One region of the Streptomyces sp. NPDC004788 genome, then DNA from elsewhere that is predicted to be linked to it. Evidence: riboswitches for the same ligand, from Rfam matches in the RefSeq annotation. Region 1 holds a riboswitch; each other region holds the start of a gene.
What was found. A riboswitch is a leader RNA that binds a small molecule or an ion and turns the genes downstream of it on or off. The one in region 1 is predicted to bind cobalamin.
Positions count from the first base shown of each region.

Region 2: another riboswitch for cobalamin. It lies ahead of ACWEJX_RS08670 (ribonucleoside-diphosphate reductase subunit alpha); the one in region 1 lies ahead of cobN (cobaltochelatase subunit CobN).
Region 3: another riboswitch for cobalamin. It lies ahead of ACWEJX_RS05060 (cobalamin biosynthesis protein); the one in region 1 lies ahead of cobN (cobaltochelatase subunit CobN).

Region 1 covers NZ_JBSGBF010000015.1:87,973-94,262, reverse strand. Annotated here, with positions in the region: gene cobJ (precorrin-3B C(17)-methyltransferase) at 1-964, opposite strand, end outside; gene ACWEJX_RS10115 (precorrin-8X methylmutase) at 961-1,614, opposite strand; gene ACWEJX_RS10110 (cobalamin biosynthesis protein CobG) at 1,611-3,041, opposite strand; cobalamin riboswitch at 3,164-3,305, shown strand; gene cobN (cobaltochelatase subunit CobN) at 3,347-6,290, shown strand, end outside.
Region 2 covers NZ_JBSGBF010000012.1:102,634-108,923, forward strand. Annotated here, with positions in the region: gene ACWEJX_RS08650 (tetratricopeptide repeat protein) at 1-422, shown strand, start outside; gene def (peptide deformylase) at 486-1,136, shown strand; gene ACWEJX_RS08660 (ribosomal maturation YjgA family protein) at 1,112-1,534, opposite strand; gene ACWEJX_RS08665 (ribonucleotide-diphosphate reductase subunit beta) at 1,568-2,593, opposite strand; gene ACWEJX_RS08670 (ribonucleoside-diphosphate reductase subunit alpha) at 2,584-4,947, opposite strand; cobalamin riboswitch at 5,075-5,197, opposite strand; gene ACWEJX_RS08675 (GNAT family N-acetyltransferase) at 5,245-5,760, opposite strand; partial or broken gene ACWEJX_RS08680 (sodium:solute symporter) at 5,838-6,290, opposite strand, start outside.
Region 3 covers NZ_JBSGBF010000006.1:9,975-16,264, reverse strand. Annotated here, with positions in the region: gene ACWEJX_RS05070 (putative cobaltochelatase) at 1-312, opposite strand, end outside; gene ACWEJX_RS05065 (cobyric acid synthase) at 473-1,981, opposite strand; gene ACWEJX_RS05060 (cobalamin biosynthesis protein) at 1,978-2,961, opposite strand; adenosylcobalamin (AdoCbl) riboswitch at 3,007-3,099, opposite strand; gene ACWEJX_RS05055 (hypothetical protein) at 3,293-3,514, opposite strand; gene ACWEJX_RS05050 (anion permease) at 3,543-4,826, opposite strand; gene ACWEJX_RS05045 (alpha/beta hydrolase) at 5,185-6,290, shown strand, end outside.

The DNA.
Region 1 (6,290 bases):
GCCCGCGCCTGGCCAGGTCGAGGGCGAACTCGGCGCGCTCCGACTCGACCTTGTTGTCGGAGCCGTGGCGGCGCTGGCTCGCCCGCAGGACCGGGACGCGGTCGAGGTAGGTGGTGTAGCCGACCAGGTCGTCGGCGTTGACGAGGGCGCCGCGCGACTCGGGGGTCAGCCAGGGCGCGCCGGCCGGGCCGGTGCCGACGACGACGACCTCGCCCTGTTCGCGTACGGGCGGCTGCGCGTCGATACGGGACGGCAGCACGGCCACCGAGAAGTACGGGACCGACTCCGGGTCCACGTCCGTGAGGCGACCGGTGCGCTCGCCCGCCATGAACGCCCGCTCCACGTACCGCGCGTCCTCGATCCGCCCCGCCCGTTCGAGCGCGCGGTGCACGGTCGGGAAGGTGCGGCCGAGCTTCATCACGACCGCCGAGTCGGTGCCCGCGAGCCGGGCCGTCAGCTCGTCCTCCGGCAGCGTGCCGGGGATGATCGTCAGGACCTCCTCCGCCTCGCACAGCGGCTCGCCGAGCCGCGCCGCGGCCGCGCTCACCGAGGTCACGCCGGGGATGACGGTGGTGTCGTAGCGGTCCGCGAGCCGCTTGTGCATGTGCTGGTACGAGCCGTAGAACAGCGGGTCGCCCTCGGCGAGGACGGCGACCGTGCGGCCCGCGTCGAGGTGCGCGGCGAGCCGGGCCGCGGCCTCCTCGTAGAAGTCGTCGAGCGCGCCCCGGTAGCCGCCGGGGTGGTCCGTGGTCTCCACGGTGAGCGGGTACATCAGCCGCTCCTCGACGTGGTCCTCGCGGATGTGCTCGGCGGCGATGGAGCGGGCGATGGAACGGCCGTGGCGGGCCGAGTGGTAGGCGACGACGTCCGCCTCGGCGATGGCCTTCACGGCCGCCACCGTCATCAGGTTCGGGTCGCCGGGGCCGAGCCCGACCCCGTACAGCTTGCCCTTCACGACGCTCATGCCTGGATCTCCGCTTCGTGCGCGAGCGCGTTCAGCGCCGCCGCCGTCATCGCGCTGCCGCCGCGCCGGCCCCGTACCACCAGGTACTCCAGGCCCAGTTCGTTCGCGGCGAGCGCGTCCTTGGACTCGGCGGCGCCTATGAAGCCGACCGGGATGCCGAGCACGGCCGCCGGCTTCCCGGCGCCCTTCGCGATCATCTCCAGGAGGTGGAACAGCGCGGTCGGCGCGTTGCCGATGGCCACGACCGAGCCCTCCAGGCGGTCCCGCCACAGCTCCATCGCCGCGGCCGAGCGCGTGGTGCCGAGCTCGGCGGCGAGCCCGGGCACGGCCGGGTCGGAGAGCGTGCACACCACGTCGTTGTCGGCGGGCAGCCGCTTGCGGGTCACGCCGCTCGCGACCATCTGCGCGTCGCACAGGATCGGCGCGCCCGCGCGCAGGGCGGCGCGGGCGGCGGTGACGACACCGGGCGAGTAGGCGACGTCCTGGACGAGGTCGGTCATGCCGCAGGCGTGGATCATCCGCACCGCGACCGTGGCGACGTCGGCGGGCAGCGCCGCGAGATCCGCCTCGGCGCGGATCGTGGCAAAGGAGCGGCGGTAGATCTCCGCGCCGTCCTTCTCGTACTCGAACATCCTCTTGCTCTCGCTCATCTCGTGGTGGTCGTCGTGGGCGTCGTGATCGTCGTCGTCGTGCGGGCCGATTCGACCGCTTCGGACAGGGACGTACGGGGAGTGGGCACGCCGTCGACCAGGTACGCGTCGTCCCCGACCGCGACCACGTCGATCCACGCGCCGTGCGGGTGCCCGCAGCGCCGCTCGCATCCGGCGTAGTGCACGGGCAACGCCCCCGCGGGCGCCCGCCCGGCGTCCGCCCGCACATCGGCGAGTGACTTCGCGCAACCGGGCCGCCCGGTACAGGCGGTGACCCCGGCGCCGGGAGCGTCGGGCGAGGTGATGAGACCGGCCGCGGCGAGGTCGGGAAGCCGGGACGCGGCGGGGTCGGGGGCCGTGTCCGGTTGCTCTGCCGCCGGCACCACGACCGCCCCGCGCCACGGGGTCAGCCGTACCTCGGCCGCGGGCAGCAGCGCGCGGAGCTGAGCGGCGGTCAGCCGGCCCAGGGGGGCAAGGACGTGTGCCGCACGCTCCCCGAGCGGGCCGGGCGCGGGCGGCGGCGCGTGCGGCATCGGCGGTACGGGTACGGGTACGAGTACGGGCTCCGCCGCGATCCCGGCGCGGGCCAGGGCGGCCGCCCAGTCCGGGGCGTGACCGTCGGGCAGCTCGCGCAGCCGCCAGGCGCCGTTGCCGGCCGCGTCGGCGGCGTCGAGGAAGGCGAGGGCGGCGGCCAGGGCGGCCCGCGCGGCCGTCGTGGCGCTGACGCGAGGGCCTGCGGCGGCCTGGCACGTCGTGTCGGTGTGGGCGGCCCGGGCGGCCGTCGTGGCGCTGACACCAGGGCCTGCACCGGCCTGGGACTCCGCGTCGATCTCCGCGCCGACCCGGCCCTCCGTCACCCGGAACACCCGCGACCCCAGCCACAGCAGCGCGTCGCCCGCTCCTGCGATCAAGGTCACATCGCCGCCGAGCCCGGCCACATCGCCCCGCCCGTCGTCCAGGACGAACAGGAACCGGCCCGAAAGGGACGCCGCCCGCGGCTCCGCGCACAGCAGCGCGTCCAGCTCGCGGGCCCACAACTGCACGTCGGCGTGGCCGAGTCCGTCGAGGCCGGCAGCGGGCGAGGCGAGGATGTTGCGGACGCGCTCGTGGGTGGGGGAGGGGAGGAGACCGGCCCGGTCGAGTAGGGCGGCGAGGTCGGCGCCGCAGCCGTCCGGGAGGCCGCGCAGTTCGAGGTTGCCGCGCGAGGTGACGGTGACGCTGCCGTCCCCCAGCGACTCGGCGGCGTCGGCCAGGACCACGACCTGTGCCTGCGTCAACCGCCCGGCGGGCAGCCGGAGTCGGGCCAGGAACCCGTCGGCGGCGGCATGCAGGCGGAGCGCGCCCGGGCACGCGTCGCCACGGTCCCGTATGACGGGTTCGCCCCGTTCGGGCGCCGGGGGTGGGGTGGGCGGCATGGCGGCGAGCATACCCACGGGGAACCGCACGGCCACCGAGTGTGATCCGGTCGACTCCGCGAGCGCGATCCGGCCCGCTCCCCCGATGTGATCCGGCCGACCCCGCCGTCGCCTCCGGGGCGCGGGTCGCACGATCTAGGATGCAGATCGGCATGGGGTCCCAGGGCCCCGGGGAGGAAGCCCGGTGAGAATCCGGCGCGGTCCCGCCACTGTGAGCCGGTCCCGGGCGATCCCGTGGGCCGGTGAGTCAGGAACTCCTGCCGTCCATACGACCACCCGGGGCGCGGACAACCCCGAGGAAGGGCCTGAGCCTCGCCATGCTCCTGCTGCTGTCGCACTCCGACACCGACCTGCTCAGCGCCCGTGCGGCGAACACCGCCGCCACCGGCGACGAAGGCGTGGAGTGGCGTTACGCCAACCCCGCCCGCCTCCCGCTCGACGACCTCGCGGCGCTGCTCGACGGCGCCGAGCTCGTCGTCGTACGCCTGCTCGGCGGTGTGCGTTCCTGGGAGGAGGGCCTGGACGCGGTGCTCGCCGCCGGGAAGCCGGTGGTCGTGCTGAGCGGCGAACAGGCGCCGGACGCACAGCTCATGGGCTCCTCCACGGTGCCGGTCGGCGTGGCCACCGAGGCGCACGCCTATCTGGCGCACGGCGGCCCGGCGAACCTCGGCCAGCTCGCCCGCTTCCTCTCCGACACGGTCCTGCTCACCGGCCACGGCTTCGAGCCGCCGGCCGCCGCGCCCACCTGGGGCCCGCTCGACCGCCCGGCCAGGGACGTCAGCGGCCCGACCGTCGCGGTGCTCTACTACCGCGCCCACCACATGAGCGGGAACACCGCCTTCGTCGGCGCCCTCTGCGACGCCATCGAGGACGCCGGGGCCAAGGCCCTCCCGCTGTACGTGGCGTCGCTGCGCGCCCCCGAGGCGGAGCTGCTCGACACGCTCCGCTCCGCCGACGCGATCGTCACCACCGTCCTCGCCGCCGGTGGCACCAAGCCGGCCGAGGCGCAGGCGGGCGGTGACGAGGAGGCGTGGGACGCGGGTGCGCTGGCCGCGCTCGACGTGCCGATCCTGCAGGCGCTGTGCCTGACCGGCTCGCGGGCCGCGTGGGAGGAGAACGACGAGGGCCTGTCGCCGCTGGACGCGGCCAGCCAGGTCGCCGTGCCGGAGTTCGACGGCCGGCTGATCACCGTCCCGTTCTCCTTCAAGGAGATCGACGAGGACGGCCTGCCGGCGTACGTGGCGGACGCCGAGCGCGCCGCCCGGGTCGCCGGCATCGCCGTCCGGCACGCCCGGCTGCGGCACATCCCGAACGCCGAGAAGAAGCTGGCGCTCGTCCTCTCCGCGTACCCGACGAAGCACTCCCGGATCGGCAACGCCGTCGGCCTGGACACCCCCGCCTCCGCCGTGTCCCTCCTCAAGCGGCTCATCGCCGAGGGGTACGACTTCGGGCCGGTCGAGGACATCCCGGGCCTGGTCTCCGGCGACGGCGACGAGCTGATCTACGCCCTCATCGAGGCCGGCGGCCACGACCAGGACTGGCTGACGGAGGAGCAGCTGGCCCGCAACCCGGTCCGCATCCCGGCCGCCGACTACAAGCGCTGGTACGCCCGGCTGCCGGCCGAGCTGCGCGAGCAGGTCGAGGAGCACTGGGGCCCGGCGCCCGGCGAGATGTTCCTGGACCGCTCGCGGAACCCGGAGGGCGACATCGTGCTCGCCGCCCTGCGCCGCGGGAACCTGCTCGTCCTCATCCAGCCGCCGCGCGGCTTCGGCGAGAACCCGATCGCGATCTACCACGACCCGGACCTGCCGCCCTCGCACCACTACCTGGCGGCCTACCGCTGGATCGCGGCCCGCGCGGAGGACGGCGGCTTCGGCGCCGACGCCATGGTGCACCTGGGCAAGCACGGCAACCTGGAGTGGCTGCCCGGCAAGAACGCCGGCCTGTCCGCCGCCTGCGGCCCGGACGCGGCGCTCGGCGACCTGCCGCTCGTCTACCCGTTCCTGGTCAACGACCCGGGCGAGGGCACCCAGGCCAAGCGCCGGGTGCACGCCACGCTCGTCGACCACCTCGTGCCGCCGATGGCGCGCGCCGACAGCTACGGCGACATCGCCCGCCTGGAGCAGCTGCTCGACGAGTACGCGCAGATCAGCAGCATGGACCCGGCGAAGCTGCCGGCCATCCGGGCGCAGATCTGGACGCTGATCCAGGCCGCCAAGCTGGACCACGACCTCGGCATGGCCGACCGGCCGGACGACGACGGCTTCGACGACTTCCTGCTGCACGTCGACGGCTGGCTGTGCGAGGTCAAGGACGCCCAGATCCGCGACGGTCTGCACGTCCTCGGCGGCGCGCCGGTCGGCGAGGCGCGGGTCAACCTGGTCCTGTCGATCCTCCGCGCGCGCCAGATCTGGGGCGGCACGCAGGCGCTGCCCGGGCTGCGCGAGGCCCTCGGCCTGGACGAGTCGGCCGCCACCCGGACCACGGCCGACGAGGCCGAGGCGAAGGCCCGTGAGCTGGTCGAGGCGATGGAGGCGGCGGAGTGGGACGTGGCCGCCGTCCCGGCGGTCGCCGGACCGTACGGCCCGGACGTCGAGGCCGTGCTGCGCTTCGCCTGCGAGCAGGTCGTGCCGCGCCTCGCCGCCACCACCGACGAACTCGCGCACGCCGTCCACGCCCTGAACGGCGGCTTCGTGCCGGCCGGCCCGTCCGGCTCGCCGCTGCGCGGTCTGGTCAACGTGCTGCCGACCGGCCGCAACTTCTACTCCGTCGACCCCAAGGCCGTGCCCTCCCGGCTCGCCTGGGAGACCGGCCAGGCGCTCGCCGACTCGCTCCTTGAGCGCTACCGCACCGACAACGGCGAATGGCCGAGCTCCGTGGGCCTTTCCCTGTGGGGGACGAGCGCGATGCGCACCGCCGGCGACGACGTCGCCGAGGCCCTCGCGCTGCTCGGCGTCCGCCCGGTGTGGGACGACGCCTCGCGCCGCGTGAAGGGCCTGGAGGCCATCCCGCTCGCCGAGCTGGGCCGCCCGCGGATCGACGTCACGCTGCGCATCTCCGGCTTCTTCCGCGACGCGTTCCCGCACGTCATCGGGCTCCTCGACGACGCCGTGCGGCTGGTCGCGGGCCTCGCGGACGAGTCCGCCGAGGACAACTTCGTCCGCGCCCACGCCCAGGCCGACCTGGCCGAGCACGGCGACGAACGCCGCGCCACCACCCGTATCTTCGGCTCCCGGCCCGGCACGTACGGCGCCGGTCTGC
Region 2 (6,290 bases), on a different contig from region 1:
GCGCCGGCCCCTCGTACCCGGTCTTCGACGAGATCGAGCTGTGGGCGCCGTCGCCGGTGCCCACCTGGGTGGTGCTCCTGGAGGCCGCCACCGAGGCCGACCGGGACGCCCTGGAGCAGCTCGCCGCCGACGCGGGCTTCGCCGCCGAGGACTGGTCGTCCTCCGTACGGCTGCTCTGCCGCGCCTGCTCCGAGTCGACCATGCCCAGCGCCGAGGGCGAGGGCGAGCACCTGGACCCGCACGACCACAGCGAGCCTGGGCACCCCGGTCCGCTCGGCCACCGCTCGCCCGGCGAGCTGTGGGTGCCCGAGCGGGAGTGCGGCATCGCGGCCCCCGCCGGCCTGGTCCGGGGGCTGCTCGACAGCTGGGTGGCGGACAGCCCGGACAGCCGGGAATGGCGTGATCTGGAGGAAGTCTGCTGACCGCTGCCCGTAGGCTGTACCCGGTACAGGTTCCAGGTCCGAGGAAGAGGGCGTACGGCGGAGATGTCGCAGCAGGGCACTGAGCAGGAGCAGACGGGCGTGTACGCCGTGGACGACGAGGGCTTCATCGTCGACACCGAGGACACCGAGGCCCGCGAGGCCGCCCACCGCGAGCGCGGCACCTCGCGCCCCATCACGGTCGTGGGCAACCCCGTCCTGCACCGGGAGTGCAAGGACGTCACCGACTTCGACGACGAGCTGGCGCAGCTCATCGACGACATGTTCGCCAGCCAGCGCACCGCCGAGGGCGTCGGCCTCGCCGCCAACCAGATCGGCGTCGACCTGAAGGTCTTCGTCTACGACTGCATGGACGACGAGGGCAAGCGCCACGTCGGTCACGTGATCAACCCGGTCCTCGTCGATCTGCCGGCCGACCGGCGGCACCTCGACGACTCCAACGAGGGCTGCCTCTCGGTGCCGACCGCGTACGCCGAGCTGGCCCGCCCGGACTACGCCGAGGTCACCGGCCAGGACATGAAGGGCAACCCGATCAAGGTCCGCGGCACCGGCTACTTCGCCCGCTGCCTCCAGCACGAGACGGACCACCTCTACGGCTTCCTCTACATCGACAAGCTGTCGAAGCGGGACCGCAAGGACGCCCTGCGCCAGATGGAAGAGGGCACGCCGCGCTACCCGGTCGTCCCGAACGACTGACCCTCGCCCCTGCGCGCACCCACGGCGCGGTGGACGGCCCAGCCGACCGCCGCGCCGATCGCGTACCAGAACAGGTCCGGCACGTTGAACGTCGTGCCGAGCACGAGGCGCGCGAGCGTGCTGCGCGCGGCCAGCTCCGCCGGTACGCCGGTCAGCTGGAACAGCTCCACGGCCCAGCTGAACCCGAGGGCCACCCAGGCCGCCACGGCCGGCCGGACCCGCGGCGCGACCAGCACCACCAGGGCCAGGACGAGGAGCGTGTAGAGCGCGTCGCCCGCGTACTTCGCGACGACGCCCGACGCCGCGGACCTGATTCCCAGGCCCGCGGCGACGGTGAGCAGAGCGGCGGAGCACGCCAAGAGGCGCGTGCCGAGCCGCGCGCGTAGGAGGATCCCCATGCCGGGCACCCTACGCGTCCGGAACCGAGGCGATCAGAAGTCCTCGTCGAGGTCGACCGAGCCCTCGACCGCCACCTGGTAGGCGGACGGCCGGCGCTCGAAGAAGTTCGTCAGCTCCTGGACGCCCTGGAGCTCCATGAACGCGAACGGGTTCTCCGAGCCGAACACCGGGGCGAAGCCCAGGCGGGTCAGGCGCTGGTCGGCGACGCACTGGAGGTACTCGCGCATCGACTCCGTGTTCATGCCCGGCAGGCCGTCACCGCACAGGTCCTGGCCGAACTGGAGCTCCGCCTCGACGGCCTCCTTCAGCATGTCGGTGACCTGCTGCTGCAGCTCGTCGTCGAAGAGCTCCGGCTCCTCCTTGCGGACGGTGTCCACGACCTCGAAGGCGAAGTTCATGTGCATCGTCTCGTCCCGGAACACCCAGTTGGTGCCGGTGGCCAGGCCGTGCAGCAGACCGCGGCTGCGGAACCAGTACACGTAGGCGAAGGCGCCGTAGAAGAACAGGCCCTCGATGCAGGCGGCGAAGCAGATCAGGTTGAGCAGGAAGCGGCGCCGGTCGGCGGCCGTCTCCAGGCGCTCGATCTTCTCGACCGAGTCCATCCACTTGAAGCAGAACTGCGCCTTCTCGCGGATCGACGGGATGTTCTCGACGGCCGCGAAGGCCGCCGCGCGGTCGTCCGGGTCGGGCAGGTAGGTGTCGAGCAGCGTCAGATAGAACTGGACGTGCACGGCCTCCTCGAAGAGCTGGCGGCTCAGGTAGAGGCGCGCCTCCGGGGAGTTGATGTGCTTGTAGAGCGTCAGCACCAGGTTGTTGGCCACGATCGAGTCGCCGGTCGCGAAGAAGGCGACGAGACGGCCGATCATGTGCTGCTCGCCCGGGGACAGCTTGGCGAGGTCGGCGACGTCCGAGTGGAGGTCGACCTCCTCCACGGTCCAGGTGTTCTTGATGGCGTCCCGGTAGCGCTCGTAGAAGTCCGGGTAGCGCATCGGACGCAGGGTCAGTTCGAAGCCCGGGTCGAGCAGGTTGTTCTTACGGGTGGTGCTCATTACTGGCATGCCTCGCAGGACTCGGGGTTCTCCAGGGAGCAGGCGACGGCGTCCGCGTCGGGCGCGGCCTGCTGGACGGGGATCGTGGTGGCCTGGGCGGCGCGGGCGATCCGGGTCGCCGGACGCGAGCGCAGGTAGTACGTGGTCTTCAGGCCCTGCTTCCAGGCGTACGCGTACATCGACGACAGCTTGCCGATGGTCGGCGTCTCCATGAACAGGTTCAGGGACTGCGCCTGGTCCAGGAACGGGGTGCGGGCGGCGGCCATGTCGATCAGGCCGCGCTGCGGGATCTCCCAGGCCGTGCGGTACAGCTCGCGCACCTCGGCCGGCACCCAGCCGAAGCCGGCCACCGAGCCGTTGGCGTCGCGCAGCGCCTCACGGGTCTGCGCGTCCCACACGCCGAGCTCCTTGAGCTCCGCCACCAGGTACGAGTTGACCTGGAGGAACTCGCCGGACAGCGTCTCGCGCTTGAACAGGTTGGAGACCTGCGGCTCGATGCACTCGTAGACGCCCGCGATCGAGGCGATCGTCGCGGTCGGGGCGATGGCGAGCAGCAGGCTGTTGCGCATGCCGACGGCGGCGATCCGCTCGCGCAGCGCGGCCCAGCGCTCCGGCCAGTTCAGCTCGACGTCGTAGTGGTCCGGGTGCAGCACACCGCGCGCGGTGCGGGTCTTGTCCCAGGCCGGCAGCGGGCCGTTGCGCTCGGCGAGGTCGGCGGACGCCTCGTACGCGGCGAGCATGATCCGCTCGGCGATCCGGGTGGACAGGGCGCGCGCCTCGGCCGAGTCGAAGGGCAGCCGCAGCTTGAAGAAGACGTCCTGGAGGCCCATCGCGCCCAGGCCCACCGGACGCCACTTGGCGTTGGAGCGGCCGGCCTGCTCGGTCGGGTAGAAGTTGATGTCGACGACCCGGTCGAGGAACGTGACGGCGGTGCGGACGGTCGCGTCGAGGCGCTCCCAGTCGATGTCCGAACCGACGACGAAGGCGCCCAGGTTGACCGAGCCGAGGTTGCAGACGGCGGTCTCGCCGTCGTTGGTGACCTCGATGATCTCGGTGCAGAGGTTGGAGGAGTGGACGACCGTGCCGGGCTCTGCGGTCTGGTTCGCGGTCCGGTTGGCGGCGTCCTTGAAGGTCATCCAGCCGTTGCCGGTCTGCGCCAGGGTGCGCATCATGCGGCCGTACAGGTCGCGGGCCGGCATGGTCTTGCGGGCCAGGCCCGCCGCCTCGGCCTTGCGGTAGGCGGCGTCGAACTCCTCGCCGTACAGGTCGACCAGCTCGGGAACGTCGGCCGGCGAGAACAGCGACCACTCGGCGTCCGCGTTGACCCGGCGCATGAACTCGTCCGGGATCCAGTGCGCGAGGTTGAGGTTGTGCGTACGGCGGGCGTCCTCGCCGGTGTTGTCGCGGAGCTCCAGGAACTCCTCGATGTCCGCGTGCCAGGTCTCCAGGTAGACCGCGGCGGCGCCCTTGCGGCGGCCGCCCTGGTTCACGGCGGCGACGGAGGCGTCCAGCGTCTTCAGGAACGGGACGATGCCGTTGGAGTGCCCGTTGGTGCCGCGGATCAGCGAACCGCGGGCGCGGATGCGGGAGTACGACAGACCGATGCCGCCCGCGTGCTTCGACAGCCGCGCGACCTGGTGGTAGCGGTCGTAGATGGAGTCCAGCTCGTCCTGCGGCGAGTCGAGCAGGTAGCAGGACGACATCTGCGGGTGGCGGGTGCCGGAGTTGAAGAGCGTGGGGGAGGACGGCAGGTAGTCCAGGCGGCTCATCAGGCCGTAGAGCGCCGTCACCTCGTCGAGCGCGCGGACCGAGTCGTCCTCGGCGAGGCCGGCGGCCACGCGCAGCATGAAGTGCTGCGGGGTCTCGATGACCTTGCGGGTGATCGGGTGGCGCAGCAGGTAGCGCGAGTAGAGCGTGCGCAGGCCGAAGTAGCCGAAGCGGTCGTCGGCGGCCGCGTCGATCGTCGCGTCGAGCCGCTCCGCGTGCAGGGCGACGAAGTCGGCCGTGCGGTCGGCGATCAGGCCCTCGCGGTGGCCGACGGCGACGGAGGCGGCGAAGGACACCGCGCCCTGGCCGGCCGCCTCCTGGGCGATCGTGATCGTCAGGAGCCGGGCGGCGAGCCGGGAGTACGCCGGGTCCTCGGCGATCAGCCCGGCGGCGGCCTCCGTGGCCAGCTCGCGCAGCTCCGCCTCGTCCGAGCCGGGGTGCCGGCCGCGCAGCGCGGCGGCGGCGACCCGGCCGGGGTCGGTGTCCGGGAGGTCGGCGGTGAGATCGGTCAGGGTCCGCAGCAGCGCGGTCCCGGGGCCGTCGGTCTCGACCGCGGAAGCCTCGGCCGAAGCCGGATCGGCGGGCGCGATGGTCACGTGGGGGCTCTCCCTCGCTCGGCACGGGGCCAGGACGGGAGGCGGCAACGGGCGCCGTACGCACGGCGGCGCCGCGTCCACCGGCCCACTCCGCGAGGCCCGGACGTCAGTGACACCCGGAACGGACGGACCGGGCGCGCTGTCGGCAGGTCCTCGGACTCACGTCGTACGGAAACGCACTTGGTACACCGTTGCGGGACAGTTCCGGATTTGCACCGGATTCCCCTGCGGCGACAGCGAGGACGAGCATACATGTGGGGGGCGCCCCTCGGAGCACCCCCCACATGTTGTGTGTCGTCAGCGTTCGTTCAGCTCCAGTGAGTAGCTGAGCAGTGTGAACTCGGGCTGGTCGGGGATGGGGTTCCAGTCCCGTTCCGGGGTCCGGTGGAAGCCGAGCCGTTCGTAGATGCGGTGCGCGCCGTGCATCGTGGACTGGGTGGACAGTACGATCCGCACGCAGCCGGCGGCCCGTGCCCGCTCCACGCACGCCCGTACGAGCGCCTCCCCGACGCCCCGGCCGCGGGCCGCGCCGTCGACGGCCAGCATCCGGATCTCCGCCTCGCCCGCGCCGGCCAGGTCGGCCATCGCCCCCGGCTCCGGCACGAAGGTCACGCCGCCCAGCACCGTGCCGTCCCCGTCGACGGCGACGAGGACGTCGGACCGCGCGGCCCGCTTGGCCACGTCCCGCAGTTCGCCCAGGTACCAGTCGCTGTCGCCGAAGACGAGGAAGCCGTCGTCGAGGTACGCCCGACCGGTGATCTCGCCGAGCTCCTCGTACTCCTCGGGCCGTACCGCCCTGATCGTGAAGTCCATGCCCGGCAGTCTGCACCCGACACGGCCGCGCCCGCCTCCCGGAATCCAGGGGGCGGGCGCAGCCGTGTCGTGCCGGGTCAGTGGCCGGTGCCGACCTTCGGCAGTTCGGTGACGACGCCCGCGTCGCCCGCGTCGGCCGTGTAGTCCTCCGGCGAGGTCTCGTCGACGCCGTCGGGGGTGCCGACGGAGCGCAGGACCAGGGTGAGGACGACGGTGACGAGGACGTTGAGGACGAAGGCGGTGAGGCCGATGTAGCCGATCTCGCCGATGCCCGGGATCTCGGCCGCGGAGCCGCCGAAGTGCTTCTGGGTGGGGCTGGCGACCCCGTACGCGGCGGCGGTGCCGTAGACCATGCCGACGGCCCAGCCGGCGAGCAGCGCCCAGCGGTGCGGCCAGCGGGTGAAGAGGCCGCCGACCAGGGACGGGAAGGTCTGCAGGATCCAGATGCCGCCGAGCAGCTGGAAGTTGATGGCGACGGTCTTGTCCATGGTGAGGACGAAGACCAGGGCGCCGACCTTCACCAGGAGCGA
Region 3 (6,290 bases), on a different contig from region 1:
GAGCCGGTCCTCGGACGCGCCGACGGGCAGCTCGACCATCCGCGCGGGCCGCGCCTCCCGGGCGCCCTCCCCGTGCGGCCCGTCCGGGCACCCCGGATCGGGCGCGGCCGGATCACAGCTGAAGCGGCACCCGGCGACCACCGCCACCTCGGGCAGCAGCTCGGCCAGCGCGCGTACGGCCGTGCTCTTCGCGGTCCCCTTCTCGCCGCGCACGAGGACACCGCCCACCGCCGGGCTCACGGCGTTCAGCAGCAGCGCGAGCCGCAGATCGTCCATGCCGACGACGGCGGTGAACGGATAGCGGGTGCTCATCGGTGGGTAGCTCCTTCGGTTCGCGATGACGCGTCGTCAACATGCCGTCCCGGCACGCTTCCTGCCCAGTGGGCGAGGGGAATCCCCCTCGTGCCGGCCCCCGCGCGGCTTCGCCGCGTAATCCGCGTACTCCGCGCAACCCGTACGGCCCGACCGGCGCTCACGGCGCCCCCGGCGGCACGAACGGCAGCCCCTCCGGCGCGCCCTTCTCGATCAGCCGGAGCAGCGCGTCCGTGTCGGCGTGCTCCTCGATCAGGTCGCCGAGGCGGTCCAGCTGTTCCTCGCGCAGGGCGCCGAACGACGTGTCGGGCGCGGGCACGAAGCGCCGCCCGGCCGCCGCCGCGACCTCGCGCAGGAAGGCGCGGCGGAAGCCGTCGCTCTCCAGGGAGCCGTGCCAGTGGGTGCCCCAGACCGCGCCGACGCGGCAGCCGTCCAGGAACGCCTCCCCGCCCCGTACGTCCGCGACGCCGTGGTGGATCTCGTACCCCTCGACGGGCTCGCCGAGGGCCTCGCCGACCGGGCGGGCCAGCGTCTTCTCGGGCGCGAAGCGGACCCGCACGGGCAGGAGGCCGAGCCCCTCGACGGAGCCGGCCTTCGACTCGACCTCGTCGTCGATGTGCTCGCCGAGGACCTGGAAGCCGCCGCAGATGCCGAGGACCGGACGGCCCTCGGCGGCGCGCCGGGCGAGCGCGTCGGCCAGGCCGCGTTCGCGCAGCCAGGCCAGTGCCTTGACCGTGCCGCGGGTGCCCGGCACCACCACCAGGTCCGCGTCGGCCAGCTCCTCCGGGCGGTCGACGAAGCGCACGACCACGCCCGGCTCGGCGGCCAGCGCGTCGACGTCGGTGAAGTTGGACATGAGGGGTACGGCGCAGACGGCGACCCGCAGCACGTCCTCGCCGACCGGCGGCGCGACGACGGACTCGCGGACCGTGCCGCGCAGCGAGACGCGCAGGCCGTCCTCCTCGTCGATGCCGAGGCCGTGGGCGTACGGCAGGACGCCGAAGGTGCGGCGGCCGGTGAGGCCGTGCAGCATGTCGAGGCCCGGTTCGAGCAGTGTGACGTCGCCGCGGAACTTGTTCACCAGGTAGCCGGCGACGAGCCGCTGGTCCTCGGGCGCGAGGAGCGCGGTCGTGCCGAAGAACTGGGCGAAGACGCCGCCGCGGTCGATGTCGCCGACCACGACGACGGGGAGCCGCGCCGCCCGCGCGATGCCCATGTTGACGATGTCGGTGCGCCGCAGGTTGATCTCGGCCGGGCTGCCCGCGCCCTCGCAGATCACCGCGTCGTGCGTGGCGCGCAGCTCCTCCAGGCAGCCGAGGACCGGCTCGAAGAGCTGCTGCTGCCGGCCGCCGTGGTAGCCCCGGGCGCTCAGCTCGCCGACCGGTTTGCCCATGAGGATCACCTGGCTGGAGCGGTCGCTGCCGGGCTTGAGCAGCACCGGGTTCATCAGCGCCGTCGGCTCGACGCGCGCGGCCTGCGCCTGCATGGCCTGGGCACGGCCGATCTCGGCGCCCTCCCGGGTCACGAAGGAGTTCAGGGACATGTTCTGTCCCTTGAACGGCGCGACCTTCAGGCCCTGCCGGACCAGCCACCGGCAGATGCCGGCCGTGACGACGCTCTTGCCCGCGTCGGACGTGGTCCCGGCGACGAGCAGCCCCCCGCCCTTCATGCGCCCCTCCGCTTCCTGCCGCGTACGGCACTGATGATGGTCCGGCCGCCGACACAGGCGGCCAGGGTCAGCCAGGTCACCCGGCGGGACAGCGTGACGGCCCGCTCGATGTCCGCCACCTCGACGGGCCGCCCGTCCGCGTTGAGGACCGGCCGGTGTTCGACCCGGCCGCCGTACGACAGGGTGCCGCCGAGCCGTACGCCGAGCGCCCCGGCGAAGGCGGCCTCCACCGGGCCGGCGTTGGGGCTCGGGTGCTTGCCCGCGTCCGCCCGCCAGGCCCGTACGGCGCCCCGCGCGTCGCGGCCCGCCACGGCGGCGAGCGCGGCGGTGAGCCGGGCGCCGGGCCAGCCGGCGAGGTCGTCGAGCCGGGCCGAGGCCCAGCCGAAGCGCCGGTAGCGCGGCGACTTGTGGCCGACCATGGCGTCCAGGGTGTTGACCGCGCGGAAGCCGAGCAGGCCCGGCACGCCCGCGACCGCGCCCCAGAAGAGGGCGCCCACGACGGCGTCGGAGGTGTTCTCGGCGACCGACTCGACGACCGCGCGGGCCATCGCGGGCCCGTCGAGCGCCTGCGGGTCGCGGCCGACCAGGTGCGGCATCCGTTCCCGGGCGACCTCCAGGTCGCCGGCGGCGAGCGCGCCGCCGATCGCGCGGGCCTCGCGACCCAGGGTCGTACCGCCGACCACGGCCCACACGGAGGCGGCGGTCAGGGCGGCGGAGGCGGCCCGGCTGCCCCGTACCGTGCGGGCGGCGAGGGCGCCGAGTGCGACGGTGCCGCCGGCGCAGACGGCCGTGTGCAGGGCGCCCCAGGCGCGGTGGTCGCGGTGCAGGCGCTGCTCGACGGCGGCGGCCGCGCGGCCGAAGGCGGCGACGGGATGGGCGCGCCGGGGGTCGCCGACGAGCAGGTCGACGGCGAGGCCGGCGGCCGCTCCGTATGCGAAGACGGCTGTGGTGCGGGACGGGCTCGGGCCGCGGCCGGGCATGGCGCTGTGTCCTCACTCAGGGTCCGCGCCCTGGATCGACGTGACCGGCGGCGAGAGTTCCTGACTCCCGGCCCGTGGGGCCGGTCACAGTGGCGGGACCGCGCCGGAATCGCACCGGACTTCCTCTACTTGCCGCCGTAATGGCTCCGGCAGTCCACCACGCCCCGCGAACACCCGTCAACTCACCCTTGACCTGCGTCGGGTCACTGTGCGAAGCACCACAAACACGGCACCCGAGCACGGCACCCGAGCACGGCGGCACACACAAGCGGCCGGGCGGTCCGCAGGCGTGCTGCGGACCGCCCGGCCGGTGGGTCCGGGATCGTGCGGGTCAGGCGACGATCAGGTAGATGCCGTACGCCACGGCCGCCGCGCAGAGCGCGAAGCAGGCGTACGCGCCGGTGCGGGCCAGTGGGGCCGAGCCGCCGTTGGACGCGGCCTCCTCCTGCTTGGAGAGGCCGGCGACGCCGAGGGTGAAGAAGCCCACGAGGGCGACGGTCACCACGAGGCTGACTCCGAAGACGGAGCCGAGAGCTGCCCAGTCGATCTTCATGTCCGTGCTTCCAGTTCCGTGAGATCCGTCAGACCGCGGCGGCGGGGGCGGCCGGAGCGGCCGGGTCCGCGGGGTTCGGGGCGGGGATGGTGGCCTTCAGGTCCGCGTCCGCGACGGCGGCGACGGAGCCGGCCGGCGGCGGGGTGACGGCCGCGATGGCGGTGGTCACGACACCCGGGGTCTCGGTCTCGGTGGCCGTGGCGGTCGCGGTCTCGACGTCGTTGACGTTGGTGTGGTCGACGACCTGGCGGCGCGAGACGAGCCAGATGCCGACGCAGGAGGCGACCAGGAAGGCCGCGACGACGTAGACGCCCCACTGGCCCTGACGCGCGACGAACTCGGCGCCCGCGCCGACCAGGCCGGCGGCCGGCAGGGTCAGGCCCCAGGCGACGAACATGCGGGTGGCGGTCGACCAGCGGACGACACCGCCCTTGCGGCCCAGGCCCGCGCCCATGACGGAGCCGGAGACGGCGTGCGTGGTCGAGAGGGAGAAGCCCAGGTGGGAGGAGGCCAGGATGACCGTCGCGGCGCTGGTCTGGGCGGCGAAGCCCTGCTGCGGCTGGAGGTCGGTGAGGCCCTTGCCCATGGTGCGGATGATGCGCCAGCCGCCGAGGAAGGTGCCGAGCGCGATCGCCGTACCGGCGGAGACGATGACCCAGACCGGCGGGTTCGAGCCGGGGGCAAGGACGCCGCCGGCGACCAGGGCGAGGGTGATGATGCCCATGGTCTTCTGGGCGTCGTTGGTGCCGTGGGCGAGGGAGACGAGACCGGCGGAGGCGATCTGGCCGGCCCGGTAGCCCTTCTCCTGGGCCTTGCCGTTCTTGTCCTTGCCGATGGCGTACGTCAGGCGGGTGCCGAGCGTCGCGGCGATGCCGGCGACGATCGGGGCGGCGACCGCCGGGATGAGGACCTTGGTGACGACGCTCTCGCCGTTGACGCCGCTGAAGCCGATCGAGGCGACGGTCGCGCCGATGAGGCCGCCCATCAGTGCGTGCGAGGAGCTGGACGGCAGGCCGACCAGCCAGGTCACCAGATTCCAGAGGATCGCGCCGACGAGCGCGGCGAGGATGACTTCGGGCTGGATGCCCGTCTCGTTGACGAGCCCCTTGGAGATCGTCTTGGCGACCTCCACCGAGAGGAACGCGCCGACCAGGTTCAGCACGGCGGACATGGCCACCGCCGTCTTGGGCTTGAGTGCACCGGTCGAGATGGTCGTGGCCATCGCGTTGGCGGTGTCGTGGAAACCGTTCGTGAAATCGAACACTAGAGCTGTCACGACCACAATGGCGAGCAGCAGCGTGATGTGTTCCATTTACCCAGGCAATCGTTCGACGTCAGTGGCTCGTCGAACGTAAGCAACCTGGGTGAACGGAAGATGAACTGGGTCGGGCAAGGTGGTGTCCCGATCCGGGGTCTGGAGATTCCGCTTACGGCTCCGGCGGGCGCGCTGTCCACGATGCGGTCACCGTGCAACCCCGGGTAAACCGTGCGGTTCCGGGCTCCACGCAACGCGCGTAGCTTCCGCCGCTCCCGACCCGTATCGCCCCGTGGACCGCCGTGGAGACTTTCGTCAGCACGGAGGACCCGGTGGACGAGACCCATGTCACTCGAAGGAGCTCGGCGAGCCCCGCCGGGTGGCAGGGCGCGGGCGGGCTGCCGACACTGGGACCGTGCGCCCCGTTACCGCGACGGCAGCGGCCGTCACCACCCTGCTCGGGCTCGGCGCGGCCGCCGTCGTGGCCGGCCGCTACGCCAGCGACGCCGCCCTCGGCGTGCCGTCCGGCCGCCCCTTCCCCGGCGAGCCCAGACTCACCGTGCACGGCACCGGCCCGGAGCGGATCAGCCTCACCCGGAGCCTGGCCGCGCTGCGCCCCGGTACGTACGGGATCGAGGCCGACGGCCTGCACGCCGTCGTCGGCCCGGTGCTCGACCGGGTCCCGCACACCGCCGACACCGTGGTGCGCCGGCTCGAACGGGTCGAGCTCGGCACGCTCGCCCCCGGCGTCCGGGTCCGGCTCACCCCGCAGCTGCACTGCGGCACCCCCGGGACCGCCCTCGGCCTGCCCTACGAGGACGTCGAGATCCCCGGCGAGCTCGGCAGCCTGCCCGCCTGGCTCGTGCCCGGGCCGCGCACCACCTGGGTGATCGCCCTGCACGGCCTCGGCACCACCCGCGAGCACGCGCTCAACCTGGTCCCCTTCCTGCACCGCCGGCGCGTCCCGGTCCTCGTCCCCGCCTACCGCGGCGACGCCGGCGCGCCCGAGGCCGCCGACGGGCTCGGGCACCTGGGCGACTCCGAGTGGCGGGACCTCGACGCCGCCATCCGCTACGCCGTACGGCGCGGCGCCACCGGCGTCGTCCTGCTCGGCTGGGGCACGGGCGCCGCCATGGCCCTGCACGCCGCCGAGAGCTCCGGCGTGCGCGACCGCATCCGCGGCCTCGTCCTCGACTCCCCGGTCCTCGACTGGGAGGCCACCCTGCGCAACCTGGCCGCCGCCCACCGCGTCCCCGCCCCGCTGATCCCGCTCGCCGTGCGCGCCGCCCAGGGCCGCACCGGCTCCCACGGCGACCGCCTCCAGGAGGCCGCCGACCCGAACGGGCTGCGCGTGCCGACGCTGCTCTTCCATGGCCCGGACGACACCCTCGCCCCCTGGGACCGCTCGCGCCGGCTCGCCGAGCTCCGCCCCGAGCTCGTCACCCTCAGCACGGTCCGCGAGGCGCCGCACGCCGCCATGTGGAACGCGGACCCGGTCCGCTACGAGGAGTCCCTGCGCCG